2 regions of the Streptomyces sp. NPDC031111 genome follow, and region 2 is predicted to be linked to the other one. Evidence: riboswitches for the same ligand, from Rfam matches in the RefSeq annotation. Region 2 holds a riboswitch; the other holds the start of a gene.

Region 1 (7,386 bases), on a different contig from region 2:
AGAAGGTCTTGTGCAGGTTCAGGTGCGAGACGTCGCCGCCGAAGTGGCCCGGCTTGGCCAGGCCCACCAGGGCGTTGAGGTTCGCGCCGTCGACGTACACCTGGCCGCCGGCCTCGTGCACCTCGGCGCAGATGTCGGCGACGTGCTCCTCGAACACGCCGTGCGTCGAGGGGTACGTGATCATCAGGACGGCGAGCTCGTCGCGGTACTGCCCGATCTTCGCCCGCAGGTCAGCGACGTCGATCTCGCCGTCGTCGGACGTCTTGACGACGACGACCTTCATCCCGGCCATCACGGCGCTGGCCGCGTTGGTGCCGTGCGCGGAGGACGGGATGAGGCAGACGGTGCGCTGCTCGTCGCCGTTGGCGCGGTGGTAGCCGCGTACGGCGAGCAGACCGGCCAGCTCGCCCTGGGAGCCGGCGTTGGGCTGGAGGGACACCTTGTCGTAGCCGGTGACCTCGGCGAGACGTTCCTCCAGCTCGTGGATGAGCGTGAGGTAGCCCCGCGCCTGCTCGGCGGGCACGAAGGGGTGCAGCTGCCCGAACTCGGGCCAGGTGACCGGCTCCATCTCGGTGGTCGCGTTGAGCTTCATGGTGCAGGAGCCCAGCGGGATCATGCCGCGGTCCAGCGCGTAGTCGCGGTCGGCGAGACGGCGCAGGTAGCGGAGCATCGCGGTCTCGGAGCGGTGCTGCTGGAAGACGGGGTGCGTCAGATACTCATCATTACGAAGCAGGGCGTCCGGCAGCGTGTCCCGCGCTGCCGCGTCCAGGGCCTCGACGTCGCCCTCGACGCCGAAGGCGCCCCACACGGCGGTCAGCCGCTCCCGGGTGGTGGTCTCGTCACAGGCGATCGAGACGTGGTCGGCGTCGACGAGGCGCAGGTTGACGCCGTTGTCGCGGGCGGCGGCGACGACCTCCGCGGCGCGTCCCGGGACCCGCACGGTCAGCGTGTCGAAGTAGGAGCCGTGCACGATCTCGGCTCCGCCGGACCGCAATCCCTCGGCGAGGACGGTGGCGTACCGGTGGGTGCGCCGGGCGATGAGCCGCAGCCCCTCCGGGCCGTGGTACACCGCGTACATTCCGGCCATGACGGCGAGCAGCACCTGGGCGGTGCAGATGTTGCTGGTGGCCTTCTCGCGGCGGATGTGCTGCTCACGGGTCTGGAGCGCCAGGCGGTAGGCCTTGTGTCCGTCGGCGTCGACGGAGACGCCGACGAGCCGCCCGGGCAGGCTGCGCGCCATCTTCTCCTGCACGGCCATGTAGCCGGCGTGCGGGCCGCCGAAGCCCATCGGCACACCGAAGCGCTGCGTGGTGCCGACCGCGATGTCCGCGCCCAGCTCGCCCGGCGACTTCAGCAGCGTGAGGGCGAGCAGGTCCGCGGCGACGGTGACGAGCGCGCCGCGCTCGTGCGCCTGGTCGATCACCGGCTTGATGTCGCGTACGGCACCGGAGGCGCCCGGGTACTGGATCAGCACGCCGTTGATCTCGCGCCCGTCGAGCTCGGCGGGGATGCCGTCGCTCAGGTCGGCGACGACGACCTCCACGCCGGTCGGCTCGGCGCGGGTCTCGATGACCGCTACGGTCTGCGGCAGCGCGTCCGCGTCGACGAGGAACAGGCCCTTCTTGTTCTTGCCCATGCGCCGGGACAGCGCCATCGCCTCGGCGGCGGCGGTGCCCTCGTCGAGCAGGGAGGCGCCCGAGGTCGGCAGGCCGGTGAGCTCGGCGACCACGGTCTGGAAGTTCAGCAGCGCCTCGAGCCGGCCCTGGGAGATCTCCGGCTGGTAGGGCGTGTACGCCGTGTACCAGGCGGGGTTCTCCATCACGTTGCGCAGGATGACGGGCGGGGTGAAGGTCCCGTAGTAGCCGAGCCCGATCATCGAGCCGAGCACCTCGTTGCGGTCGGCCAGGGACCGCAGCTCGGCCAGCACCTCGGCCTCGCTCCGCGCGCCGGGCAGGTCCAGCGCGTCGGCGTTCTTGATGACATCCGGCACGGCGGCGGCCGTCAGCTCGTCCAGCGAGCCGTACCCGACCTGGGCGAGCATCTTGGCCCGGGCCTCGTGGTCGGGGCCGATGTGGCGCTGCTCGAAGGGGATTCCCTGTTCGAGCTCGGAGAGCGGAGTGCGAGGGGCGGTCATTGAGGAGGCCTCCTGGTCCGACGACCTTCGAGGGGCACCACGGCACGGGTGCCCGGACGGCCTCCCCCTCTGTCATCTCAACCTGAGAGCTTCACCGGATCGCCCGAAGGGGGTCCGGCTTTCACCGTCGGTGAGAGCGGAAGCCGTCGACACCCGCTCTGCTTTCCAGAGTGACCTCGTCCGTGCGGTACGTGTGCCTGAGAGATTCCGGGGAGGATTTGCTCCTTCGGCGCCTCCGATGGTGTCCGGAGGGCTCTCCCGCACGGGGTCAGCAGCCGTTGTCAGCGTACCAGCGAGCACAATGCCAGGGCCTTCGAGTGGCCGCTCCGCCGATTGTGCCGTTTTGTAGTGCTTACGGATGAGTTTGCGACCAGTGGAGGGCCCGTGCAGACCGACATCGATCCGCGCCACCTGATCGGCCGCAAGGCGTTCGACCGCAATGGAACCCGGATCGGCACGATCGACGAGATCTACCTCGACGACGCCACCGGCATACCGGAGTGGGCGGCGATACGCACCGGACTGTTCAGCAGGGACGCGTTCGTCCCCTTGGAGCCGAGCGAACTCGTCGACGGCGCCCTGCACGTCCCCTTCGAACGGGCCCTCATCAAGGATGCCCCCGACTTCGGCGTGGGCCGCCATCTCTCCCCCGAGCAGGAGCTCCAGCTCTACCACCACTACGGTCTGGACATCGCCGCGCCTCCGCCGCTGCCGGACCGCGACTTCGGCAAACTCGCGGGCAACGACAAGCCTGTCTGATCCCCCCGCTCACCGGCTCTCCGACCGCGCCCCTTCACCGGCCTCCGCGCCCTCACCGCCCTCACCGTCCTGGGGCCCGGGGGGCATGGGCACCAGCGGCAGCGGATCCGCAGGCTCCAGGGCCGGGTCGTCCACGCGGAAGGTCTTCACCCGGCCCGGCTCCGAGTCGGGCGTCTCGAAGCGCACCGTGACCCGGCCCAGCCCGCTGCCCTGCACCCATCCGTGACCGTACGCGGCGTGCCGTACGTCGTGGCCCGCCGGCCAGCGCCGCTCGGCGGGGGTCTCCCGGTCCGGCGTGGGCGCGGGAGCGGCCTCCTCGGGCGGGGAGTCGGCCGCGCCCACCCCCGCCGCCTGGGCGAACAGGTCCTCCTGGGTGTAGTCGGCCAGCCCGCTGACCCCGACGCCGAGCAACCGCACCCCGCCCGTGGTGTCGACCGAGTCCAGCAGCCGCGCCGCCGCCTCCCGTACCACCGCGGGATCGTCCGTGGGGCCCCGCAGCGTCTCGGACCGGGTGAGGGTCGAGAAGTCGTACCGCCGCACCTTCAGCACGATGGTGCGCCCCGACAGCCCCGCCGCCCGCAGCCTGCGCACACACCGGTCGGCGAGCCGCTGCACCTCCGTCCCGACCCGCCCCCGGTCGTGGATGTCCACGTCGTACGTGTCCTCGACCGACACCGACTTCGTCTCCCGCTCGGCCACCACGGGCCGCTCGTCGCGGGCCAGCGCCATGGCGAACAGCGCGTGCCCGTGCGCCTTGCCCAGCAGCCGTACGAGCTCGTCCTCCCCCGCCTCCGCGAGCTCCCCCACGGTGTGGATCCCCACTCGCCGCAGATGGTCGCCGGTCGCCGGTCCCACACCCGGCAGGGTGCGCACCGGCAGGGGGGCCAGCAGAGCTCGCTCCGTGCCCGGTTCGATCAGCACCAGTCCGTCCGGCTTCGCCTGCTCGGAGCCGATCTTCGCCAGCATCTTCGAGGCGGCCAGCCCCACCGACCCCGTGAGTCCCGTGACCGCTCGTATGTCCCCGCGCAGCTTCACCCCGGCCAGCCGCGCCGACCGCTCGTCCCAGGCCGCGCCACCGGCCTCCAGGTCCACGAACGCCTCGTCCAGGCTGAGCGGCTCCACCAGGGGCGACAGGGCCCGCAGCAACCCCATCACCTGCTCGCTGATGGACCGGTAGAGGGCGAAGCGCGGGACCAGGTACGCGGCGTTCGGCGCGAGCCGCCGGGCCTGCGCCATCGGCATCGCCGAGTGGACGCCGAAGACCCGGGCCTCGTACGAGGCGGTCGCGACCACACCGCGCGGCCCGAGCCCGCCCACGACGACCGCCTTCCCGCGCAGGCTCGGCTTGGACGCCTGCTCCACCGAGGCGAAGAAGGCATCCATGTCGAGATGCAGGATCGTGGGCGCGGATCTCACATGTCCGATGCTGCCCCATACCACTGACAATGCGGGCGTCGGAACGCCCGGCGGCTCAGACCGCCTTGTTCCGCCGTCGTGCCAGCTCGTCCATCGGATTGTGGCCGATCAGGGTCTCGCCGGTGTCGATGCGCTCTCCGTGCAGCTGCGACAGCGCGCTCTCGACGTCCCGCCACACCACGCCGACCGCGATGCCGAAGACTCCCTGGCCGCCCTGGAGCAGGGCGTGGACCTCGTCGGGCGAGGTGCACTCGTAGACCGTGGCCCCGTCGCTCATCAGCGTCATGCGTTCCAGGTCGCTGAAGCCGCGCTCGCGCAGATGCTGTACGGCGGTGCGGATGTTCTGGAGGGAGACGCCCGTGTCGAGGAACCGCTTGACGATCTTCAGCACGACGACGTCGCGGAAGCTGTACAGCCGCTGGGTGCCCGATCCGTGGGCCGGTCGCACGCTCGGCTCGACCAGCCCGGTACGGGCCCAGTAGTCGAGCTGCCGGTAGGTGATACCGGCGGCGGCGCAGGCCGTGGGCCCCCGGTAGCCGATCTGCTCGGACGCCATGGACGTCGCCCCTCCGCTGCTCGGCACAGCCGTCGGTCGCTGCGGAGCCTGGTCGATCGCGCCGCCCTGCGCGGGATACCCGCCGCTCGAACGGAGCCGGGAGCTCTGGGGAGGGTACGGCCCACTCGCCCCGAAACCGTGTCCGGGGGCACCCCCCACCGAACCGTCGCCGCTGCTTCTCACGCCGACCTCCGTCCTTGACCTGCCTCCTCGACGGTAGGCAGTCACCAAGGGTGCGTCAACGATCGCCACACTCGGCACGCCGAGTGATAATCACCCTAAGAGTGGTTTCCCGTACCCCACCGCGGGGAAAGGCTAGCCGAATGCTCCCGGGGCGTGCCCCGGCGGCCGAACCGATGCGGCGGCGCCCCCTCACTGATTGCTGGTTCCGAAGTCCTCCGGCGAGATCTGGTCGAGGAACTCGCGGAACTTCTCCACCTCGTCCTCCTGCTCGTCCGGGATGGCGATCCCGGCGTCGTCCAGCACCGTGTCACTGCCGTAGATCGGCGTACCGGTCCGCAGGGCCAGCGCTATGGCGTCGGAGGGGCGGGCGCTCACCTCGACACCGCTGGCGAACACCAGCTCCGCGTAGAACACGCCCTCCCGCAGGTCGGTGATGCGCACTTCCGTGAGCTCCTGGCCGACGGCCTCCAGCACGTCCTTGAACAGGTCGTGGGTCAGCGGCCGTGCGGGTGCCATGCCCTGCTGGGCGAAGGCGATGGCCGTCGCCTCCCCCGGTCCGATCCAGATGGGGAGGTAGCGGTCGCCGCCCACTTCACGCAACAGCACGATCGGTTGGTTGGAGGGCATCTCGACCCGGACACCTACGACATCGAGCTCGTTCACACAGCAACCCTAGGCCGTGCCCGGGACGTTTGGGTAGTCGGGCAGGGAACGGGTGGCCGATCCGGCCCCCCGAGGCCGGCCCGCCTCAGGGCAGCCGCACCCCGAGCGCCGCCTGCACCAGCGCCGCGTGCAGCTTCACCGTGAGCCCCGCCAGCTCCTTCGCACGGGCCTCCGCGTGGGCCCTGGTCTGCGGGTTCCGGTGGCGCTTCAGCGGAGCCACCACCTGGTCCACCAGTCCGGCCTCACGCTCGGCTGCGGCCTTCATCGCCCGCAGATGGCGCGGCTCGATACCGAACCGCCCCAGCTCGGTGATGAGCCCGGCGACGGTGACCGCCTCGGCGTCGTAGACCCCGTCCTCGACCGGGGCGAGCAGCCCGTACGACTCCCACTCGGCGAGCATCGGCTCGTCAATGCCGGCGGCCGCCAGCAGCCGGCCGCGTCCGATACGCGCGGGCCCCTCGGCGGCGGGCTCCCGGCCGGCGGCCTCCCCGTCCCCCGGACGGCCCAGCGCGGGGAGCCGGACGGCCTCGCCGCGCTCCACGGCGTCCAGGTGCTCACGGATCACCTTGAGCGGCAGATAGTGGTCGCGCTGCATCCTCAGCACATGGCCGAGCCGCTCGACGTCCCCGGCGCTGAACTTGCGGTACCCGGACGGGGTCCGCTGCGGCTCGATCAGCCCCTCCGACTCCAGGAAGCGGATCTTGGAGATGGTGACCTCGGGGAACTCCTCACGCAGCGCGTTCAGCACCGCGCCGATGCTCATCAGTCCGGTGCCCGCGGCGGCGGCGCCGTGCCCGGCACCGCCGCTCGGTGTCTGAACCATGGACCTTCCCTGGGGTCCCCCGGACGGATCCGGGGAGGTCAGTAGCCCCGCTGGCTCGCGTAGAAGACCAGCCGGTACTTTCCGATCTGCACCTCGTCACCGTTGGACAGGGCGACCTGGTCGATCCGCTCCCGGTTGACGTACGTGCCGTTGAGGCTGCCCACGTCGGCCACCGTGAAGGAGCCGTCCGGGCTGCGCCGGAACTCCACGTGCCGACGGGAGACCGTCACGTCGTCCAGGAAGATGTCGCTCTGCGGGTGACGCCCGGCCGTGGTCAGGTCGCCGTCCAGCAGGAAGCGGCTGCCCGAGTTCGGCCCGCGGCGCACCACCAGCAGCGCGGAGCCCATCGGCAGCGCGTCGACGGCCGCCTGCGCCTCGGGAGAGAGCGTCGGCATCTGCGTCTGGCCGGTGGCCTCGGCGTCGTAGGCCTCGAGACCGGAGATCGAGATCGTGGACGTCGTCTCGGAAGGGCGCTCCGGGGTGACCCCGGGCCTGAGCGGCGCGCCGCAGTTGGAGCAGAAGCGGCTGTTCTCCGCGTTGCGGTTACCGCACCTCGTACACACCAGGGCCGACATGGACGGATCCTCCTGCCGCGGCTGCCCACCAGGGGCGTGGGACGCGTACGGGTCGGAGAACCCTCCACCCGTACCTGAGGTCGACGGTTGCCCGAAACCTATGCCGCCCGACTGTGCGGGGTCAACGGACGGCGCGCCCGGGCCGCCCACCTGGTCCCGGAACAGCGGACGCTGACCTTCCGCCTCGGGCTGTGCACGATGGCGAGCGGTCGCGTTGTCGCTGTCCTCTCGCCGCGCGCTCTTGCCGAACAACTTCGCAAACAACTTCACGGGCGAT
Region 2 (7,386 bases):
GGGTGCCGACGCATCCCGGCGCGCCTGTCCACTTCGTGGACAGTGACGCAGCGTCAGCAGTGGCGGGCCGGCTCCGTCAGCCCCGGTGGGCCGGCGGGTAGCCGTAGGCCGGGGCGGCGGGCGGCGGAGCGGCGCCGTGCGCCTCGCGGTCGTAGAACGGGCGTCCGTTGGCCCGCAGCCACATCGCGACCGGGTCGTGCTCGTCGGACATCGCGACGGTCGACACGGGCAGCCCGTCCGGGACCGCGCCGAGGGACTGCTGCATCATCGCCCGTACGGCGTCCACGGCCTGCGGGGACGTGTCGTACACGTCCAGGCCGATGGCGAGGTAGGGGGCGCCAAGGGCCGGCTGCACCCAGGCGCGGCGGAGCGCGCGGACGGCGGGGGTGCGGTGGGCGTTCTGCGCGAGGAGGGCGTAGAACTGGGGGATCTCGATGGCCGGTTCGGACAGCCGGAGCGGTCCCGCGGGCCGGCGGTCCAGGCCGCCGGCGATCCGGCGCAGGTCCAGCCAGGGGATGCCGACGCCGCCGCCGGGGGCGTGCGGGTTCAGCCAGAGCCCGTAGTGGTCGGGGTAGAGCGCGCGGGCCACTTCGAGGCCGTCGACCACCTCGTACGACCGGTTCCAGCCGCTGGCGGAGAGCTCCTGGGCGGAGGTGACGCAGGGGGCGTAGCCGTAGCCCTCGACCTCCATGTTCCCGTACTGGGCGTCCGGGGAGCCGGCCTGGCCGTGCCAGAGCAGCATCCAGACCTGGCCGGACGAGGGAGTCGCGAGCGCGCGCAGCAACGCCTCGTAGGCGTCGTAACGCCCGGGCGTCACCTGGCGCAGCATGTGCTCGACCTGACCGGCCGCCGCGGTGCCAGCGCTCACTTGTATCGCCCCTCCGTACAACCTCGCCAGCGAATGAACCTAGCTTAAGCCGACACGGGGCGGCGGGCTGCCGGGCTGCCGGGCTGCCGCGCGGCAGGCTCGCAGAAGAGTTCGGGGCTGCGCGTCGTCCGGCGGGTGCGGGTGCGTTGTGGCTTGTCGCGCAGTTCCCCGCGCCCCTAGGGGGTTGCGGAGCCGCATGTCGATACAGAGCCGCGCCCCTTTGGGGGGTTAGTGCGGGCGTTCGTAGAAGGGGCGGACCTTTGTGCGGAGCCAGTCGGCCACTGGGTCCTGGGCTATGTCCAGGACGATGAGGTTGACCGGCCAGGGGGCGGGGGTTCGGCCCAGGGCTCGGCCCAGGGCGTCCAGGGGGAGGGCGCGGGCGTCGCCCTCCCAGCGGGAGAGTTCCACGCCGATGAAGAGGACCGGGTCGGCGGTCTCGATCGCGGCCAGGCAGCGGCGGGCGGTGGTCACCACGCCGATGGAGTCGAACTCCGCCGTGGCCGCGGCGAGGAAGTCCACCGGGTCGTCCTGCCAGTCGGGTTCGAACAGCCGTACACGGCCGCCGGCCGCCGCGCCGTCCAGCGGGGTGCGTCCGGCCCGGCACAGCTCGGCCACGGCCGGCGGTGGCAGCGGGATGCCGACCACGCCGCCGGGGTTCACCGCGATCCCGGCCTGCGGCGGCAGACCGCGCGCGAACTCCACGGCGGGCGCGACGGTGTACGACATGTGGGAGCCGACGACCTGGCGGAACTGCTCCTCGGAGCTGAAGACGGGGACGTATGCCTGGCCGTCGAGCTCCATGGTGGGCAGGTCCAGGGGGCCGCTGTGCGGGCCGCCGCCGTTCGGCAGCGGGACCCAGACGAAGCTGCGGCCCAGCACCTCCACGATCCTGCCGCCCGCCGAGGGGACGCCGAGGGATGCGGAGAGCACCTCCTCCAGTTCGTTGCCGGGCCACCCACCGTGCGGATGGGGGTGCGTCTGCGCCGGGAAGTCCGCCGGGAAGTCCATCTGCCTACCGCCTGCTGCCTGGAACCACTGCTGTGGCTGGAAAGGCTATCCGGTCAGCCCGTGAAGCCGATCCGGCGCAGGGCGTCCGCCGCGTCCCGGTCGACGAGGACCGCCGATCCGCAGCCCGCCGGCAGGGTACCCCGCTCCACGTCGCGCAGCAGCCGCTCGTTCGCCACGCGGTGGCGCAGGAACGCGTACCGGGAGACCCCGCGCCCCCGTTCGCGCTGGCCGGCCAGGGCCTGTTGCGGGGTGACGTCCAGCAGCAGCAGATGCAGGTTCGCGTCCCGGCGGCGGGCCTCGCGGGCCAGCCAGCGGCGCACCCAGGCCTGCGTACCGCAGTCGTGCACCACGACCGGGCCGCCGGAGCGCAGGACGCGGCGCAGGCCGGCGTAGTGGGCGAGGCGGACCAGCGGCCGGTACACCGAGTACGGCAGGAAGCGCGGCATGAGGTCGTCCCAGCGGTCCCGGGTGTCCTGGGAGTCGACGCGGGTGCCGCGCACCGCGCGCCGCATCAGGGTGGACTTGCCGCTGCCGGGGAGTCCGGTGACCACGACGAGGTCGCGGGGCCCGAAGAGCAGGGCGCGCGGGCTGCGACCGCCCCGCTCGCGCAGATCGCGGACGACGGGCGCAGGCAGCGCGCCGCCGACCTGACGGATCTCAGCCGCCGGCTGCTGGGGCAGCGCGACCCCCGTGGTGGTGGCGCACGCCGTGGTCCTGTTCACCTGATCGTCCTCCCCTGGGGCCAGGTACGGGTACCGATCCCCACCGAGTGTAAAGAGAAGGTAATGCCCGGGTCTCTCTTTTCCGTCCCTTTCCTGAAACAGGCCTGTCACAGCATCCTGTGACCGTGCCCGCACACGCCGTGCACCCCCAGAGAAGGGTCCCCCTGCCGCGCCCCGACAATGCGTGCAATGATGTGCGCGCCAACTGCATACCGGCCGTTTGAATCCGCGCGGGAGAGTCCCCGGCACCGTTTGTCGCCGGGGCGCCGAAGGAGCAAGTCCCTCCCTTGAATCTCTCAGGCCCCGTTACCGCGCGGGCGAGGCACATCTGAAAAGCGGGCCGCCGTGACAGTGCTCCGGTGGCTCCACCCAAGGTGCAAGCCAGGACCGTGTGCCGGTCATGGCGAACCTCTCAGGTTCCGATGACAGATGGGGAGGAAACGTCCTCGCCGCCGTCATGCCTTTGGGAGACCGACCGATGAGCAGTACCGAACCCCGTCGGACCGCGCTCGATGCCCTGCATCGTTCGCTCGGCGCCACGATGACCGACTTCGCCGGCTGGGACATGCCCCTGCGCTACGGCTCCGAGCGCGACGAGCACAACGCCGTGCGGACGAGGGCCGGTCTCTTCGACCTCTCGCACATGGGTGAGATCACCGTCACCGGGCCGGAGGCCGCCGCGCTCCTCGACCACGCCCTGGTCGGCAACATCGGGGGCGTCAAGCCCGGCCGCGCCCGCTACACCATGATCTGCCGCGAGGACGGCGGCATCCTGGACGACCTGATCGTCTACCGGCTGGACGACACCGAGTACATGGTGGTCGCCAACGCCTCCAACGCGCAGACGGTGCTCGACGCGCTCGTCGAGCGCGCGGCCGGTTTCGACGCCGAGGTCCGCGACGACCGCGACGCGTACGCGCTGCTGGCCGTGCAGGGCCCCGAGTCCCCGGGGATCCTCGCGTCGCTCACCGACGCCGACCTGGACGGCCTGAAGTACTACGCCGGTCTGCCCGGCACCGTCGCCGGTGTCCCCGCGCTGATCGCCCGTACCGGCTACACCGGCGAGGACGGCTTCGAACTGTTCGTGAAGCCCGAGCACGCGGTGGAGCTGTGGCAGGCGCTCACCAAGGCGGGCGAGGGCGCCGGACTGGTCCCCTGCGGGCTGTCCTGCCGGGACACGCTGCGCCTGGAGGCGGGCATGCCGCTGTACGGGAACGAGCTGAGCACCTCCCTCACGCCCTTCGACGCCGGTCTCGGCCGGGTGGTGAAGTTCGAGAAGGAGGGCGACTTCGTGGGCCGTACGGCGCTCGCCGAGGCCGCCGAGCGCGCCGCCTCCGAGCCCCCGCGCGTCCTGGTCGGCCTGGTCGCCGAGGGCCGCCGGGTCCCGCGCGCCGGGTACGCGGTCGTGGCCGGCGGCGAGGTGATCGGCGAGGTGACCTCCGGCGCCCCCTCCCCGACGCTGGGCAAGCCGATCGCGATGGCGTACGTCGACGCCGCGCACGCGGCGCCGGGCACGAAGGGTGTCGGTGTGGACATCCGGGGCAGCCACGAGCCGTACGAGGTCGTGGCGCTGCCGTTCTACAAGCGGCAGAAGTGACACCGTCTTCGGACGGCTTCCGCGCGTGAGGTGAGCACGGCGCGCCCGCTCACCGGTGGCGCACGCAGTTCCCCCAGTCATCAGCAGTCCCCCGCGTACAGGAGAATTCAGGCCATGAGCAACCCCCAGCAGCTGCGTTACAGCAAGGAGCACGAGTGGCTGTCGGCCGCCGAGGACGGCGTGTCGACGGTCGGCATCACGGAGCACGCGGCCAACGCGCTCGGCGACGTGGTCTTCGTCCAGCTCCCCGAGGTCGGTGCCGGCGTGACCGCGGGCGAGACCTGCGGCGAGCTGGAGTCCACCAAGTCGGTCAGCGACCTCTACTCCCCCGTCACCGGTGAGATCACCGAGGTGAACGAGGACGTCGTGAACGACCCGTCGCTGGTGAACTCGGCCCCCTTCGAGGGCGGCTGGCTGTTCAAGGTGCGCGTCACCGACGAGCCGGCCGACCTGCTGACCGCCGCCGAGTACGACGCCCACATCGCGGGCTGAGGAGCCGTAGCCGCATGTCGCTTCTGAACACGCCCCTGCACGAGCTCGACCCGGCGGTGGCCGCCGCGGTCGACGCCGAGCTGCACCGGCAGCAGTCCACCCTCGAGATGATCGCCTCGGAGAACTTCGCCCCGGTCGCGGTCATGGAGGCGCAGGGCTCGGTCCTCACCAACAAGTACGCCGAGGGCTACCCCGGCCGCCGCTACTACGGCGGCTGCGAGCACGTCGACGTGATCGAGCAGATCGCCATCGACCGGGTCAAGGAGCTCTTCGGCGCCGAGCACGCCAACGTGCAGCCGCACTCGGGCGCGCAGGCCAACGCGGCCGCGATGTTCGCGCTGCTCAAGCCCGGCGACACGATCATGGGTCTGAACCTCGCGCACGGCGGGCACCTGACCCACGGCATGAAGATCAACTTCTCCGGCAAGCTCTACAACGTGGTCGCGTACCACGTCGGCGACGACGGCCAGGTCGACATGGCCGAGGTCGAGCGGCTGGCCAAGGAGAACAAGCCGAAGCTGATCGTGGCCGGCTGGTCGGCGTACCCGCGTCAGCTGGACTTCGCCGCGTTCCGCCGGATCGCGGACGAGGTCGGCGCGTACCTCATGGTCGACATGGCGCACTTCGCCGGTCTGGTGGCCGCGGGGCTGCACCCGAACCCGGTCCCGCACGCCCACGTGGTGACGACGACCACGCACAAGACGCTGGGCGGCCCGCGCGGCGGTGTGATCCTCTCCACGGCCGAGCTGGCCAAGAAGATCAACTCCGCGGTGTTCCCCGGCCAGCAGGGCGGGCCGCTGGAGCATGTGATCGCCGCCAAGGCCGTCGCCTTCAAGGTGTGCGCCTCCGAGGAGTTCAAGGAGCGCCAGCGCCGCACCCTGGAGGGTGCCCGCATCCTGGCCGAGCGCCTGGTCAAGGACGACGTCAAGGCCGTCGGCGTGGACGTGCTGTCCGGCGGCACGGACGTGCACCTGGTCCTGGTGGACCTGCGCAATTCCGAGCTGGACGGCCAGCAGGCGGAGGACCGCCTCCACGAGGTCGGCATCACCGTCAACCGCAACGCGATCCCGAACGACCCGCGCCCGCCGATGGTCACCTCGGGCCTGCGGATCGGTACGCCCGCCCTGGCCACCCGGGGCTTCACCGCCGAGGACTTCACCGAGGTCGCGGACGTGATCGCCGAGGCGCTGAAGCCTTCCTTCGACGTGGAGGCGCTCCGGGCGCGAGTCACGGCCCTTGCCGAGAAGCACCCGCTGTACCCGGGTCTGTAGTAGTTTCGTACGCTTTCCTTCGTACGGATGTCCGGGGCATCGCGCACACTGGTCCGGTGAGCGCGGTGCCCCGCACCATTCACCGCAAAAACGATCCCTCTTCTCCGAACCACCCTGTTCCCCGGTGGACAGCGTCGTCCGCCGAACCCTTAGGAGTCCTCCCGTGGCCATCTCGGTCTTCGATCTGTTCTCGATCGGCATCGGCCCGTCCAGCTCGCACACGGTCGGCCCGATGCGGGCGGCCCGGATGTTCGCCCGGCGGCTGCGCAACGAGGACCTGCTGGACTCGGTCGCCTCGGTCCGGGCGGAGCTGTACGGCTCCCTCGGCGCCACCGGGCACGGCCACGGCACGCCCAAGGCGGTGCTGCTGGGCCTGGAGGGCGACTCGCCCCGGACGGTGGACGTGGAGTCGGCCGACGAGCGGGTGGAGAAGATCAAGGACGGCGGGCGGATCCGCCTCCTGGGCGAGCACGAGATCGCGTTCTCCTTCGACGACGACATGGTGCTGCACCGCCGCAAGGCGCTCCCCTACCACGCCAACGGCATGACGCTGTGGGCGTACGACGCGTCCGGCGCGGAGCTGCTGTCGAAGACGTACTACTCGGTCGGCGGCGGATTCGTCGTCGACGAGGACGCGGTGGGCGCGGACCGCATCAAGCTCGACGACACGGTCCTGAAGTACCCCTTCCGCACGGGCGACGAGCTGCTCCGCCTGACGAGGGAGACCGGCCTGTCCATCTCCGCCCTGATGCTGGAGAACGAGCGCGCCTGGCGGAGCGAGGAGGAGATCCGCGAGGGCCTGCTGGAGATCTGGCGGGTGATGCGGGCGTGCGTCGACCGCGGCATGTCCCGCGAGGGCATTCTGCCGGGCGGTCTCAAGGTGCGGCGGCGGGCCGCGAACACCGCGCGCAAGCTGCGCTCCGAGGGCGATCCGCAGGCCCTCGCCATGGAGTGGATCACCCTGTACGCGATGGCCGTGAACGAGGAGAACGCGGCCGGCGGCCGGGTCGTCACGGCGCCGACGAACGGAGCGGCGGGCATCATCCCGGCCGTCCTGCACTACTACGTCAACTTCGTGCCCGGCGCCGACGAGGAGGGCGTGGTCCGCTTCCTGCTCGCGGCCGGGGCGATCGGCATGCTCTTCAAGGAGAACGCCTCCATCTCCGGCGCCGAGGTCGGCTGCCAGGGCGAGGTCGGCTCCGCCTGCTCCATGGCCGCGGGCGCGCTCGCGGAGGTGCTGGGCGGCTCCCCGGAGCAGGTGGAGAACGCGGCCGAGATCGGCATGGAGCACAACCTCGGCCTGACCTGCGACCCGGTCGGCGGCCTGGTGCAGATCCCGTGCATCGAGCGCAACGGCATGGCCGCGGTGAAGGCGGTCACGGCGGCCCGGATGGCGATGCGCGGCGACGGCTCGCACAAGGTGTCCCT

Evidence for each region. A riboswitch is a leader RNA that binds a small molecule or an ion and turns the genes downstream of it on or off. The one in region 2 is predicted to bind glycine.
Region 1: it holds a riboswitch for glycine, as region 2 does, so the genes downstream of both, gcvP (aminomethyl-transferring glycine dehydrogenase) here and gcvT (glycine cleavage system aminomethyltransferase GcvT) in region 2, are expected to answer to the same signal.

What each region holds. Positions count from the first base shown of each region.
Region 1 covers NZ_JBVIGS010000014.1:5,888-13,273, reverse strand. Annotated here, with positions in the region: gene gcvP (aminomethyl-transferring glycine dehydrogenase) at 1-2,134, opposite strand, end outside; glycine riboswitch at 2,310-2,405, opposite strand; gene ACZ470_RS26410 (PRC-barrel domain-containing protein) at 2,519-2,893, shown strand; gene ACZ470_RS26405 (DNA polymerase IV) at 2,903-4,309, opposite strand; gene ACZ470_RS26400 (MerR family transcriptional regulator) at 4,365-5,048, opposite strand; gene ACZ470_RS26395 (bifunctional nuclease family protein) at 5,238-5,711, opposite strand; gene ftsR (transcriptional regulator FtsR) at 5,797-6,534, opposite strand; gene ACZ470_RS26385 (FHA domain-containing protein) at 6,573-7,386, opposite strand, start outside.
Region 2 covers NZ_JBVIGS010000007.1:44,592-51,977, forward strand. Annotated here, with positions in the region: gene ACZ470_RS16290 (enhanced serine sensitivity protein SseB C-terminal domain-containing protein) at 77-829, opposite strand; gene ACZ470_RS16295 (enhanced serine sensitivity protein SseB) at 1,097-1,876, opposite strand; gene ACZ470_RS16300 (AAA family ATPase) at 1,930-2,598, opposite strand; glycine riboswitch at 2,820-2,920, shown strand; glycine riboswitch at 2,921-3,037, shown strand; gene gcvT (glycine cleavage system aminomethyltransferase GcvT) at 3,077-4,195, shown strand; gene gcvH (glycine cleavage system protein GcvH) at 4,310-4,687, shown strand; gene glyA (serine hydroxymethyltransferase) at 4,702-5,958, shown strand; gene ACZ470_RS16320 (L-serine ammonia-lyase) at 6,122-7,386, shown strand, end outside.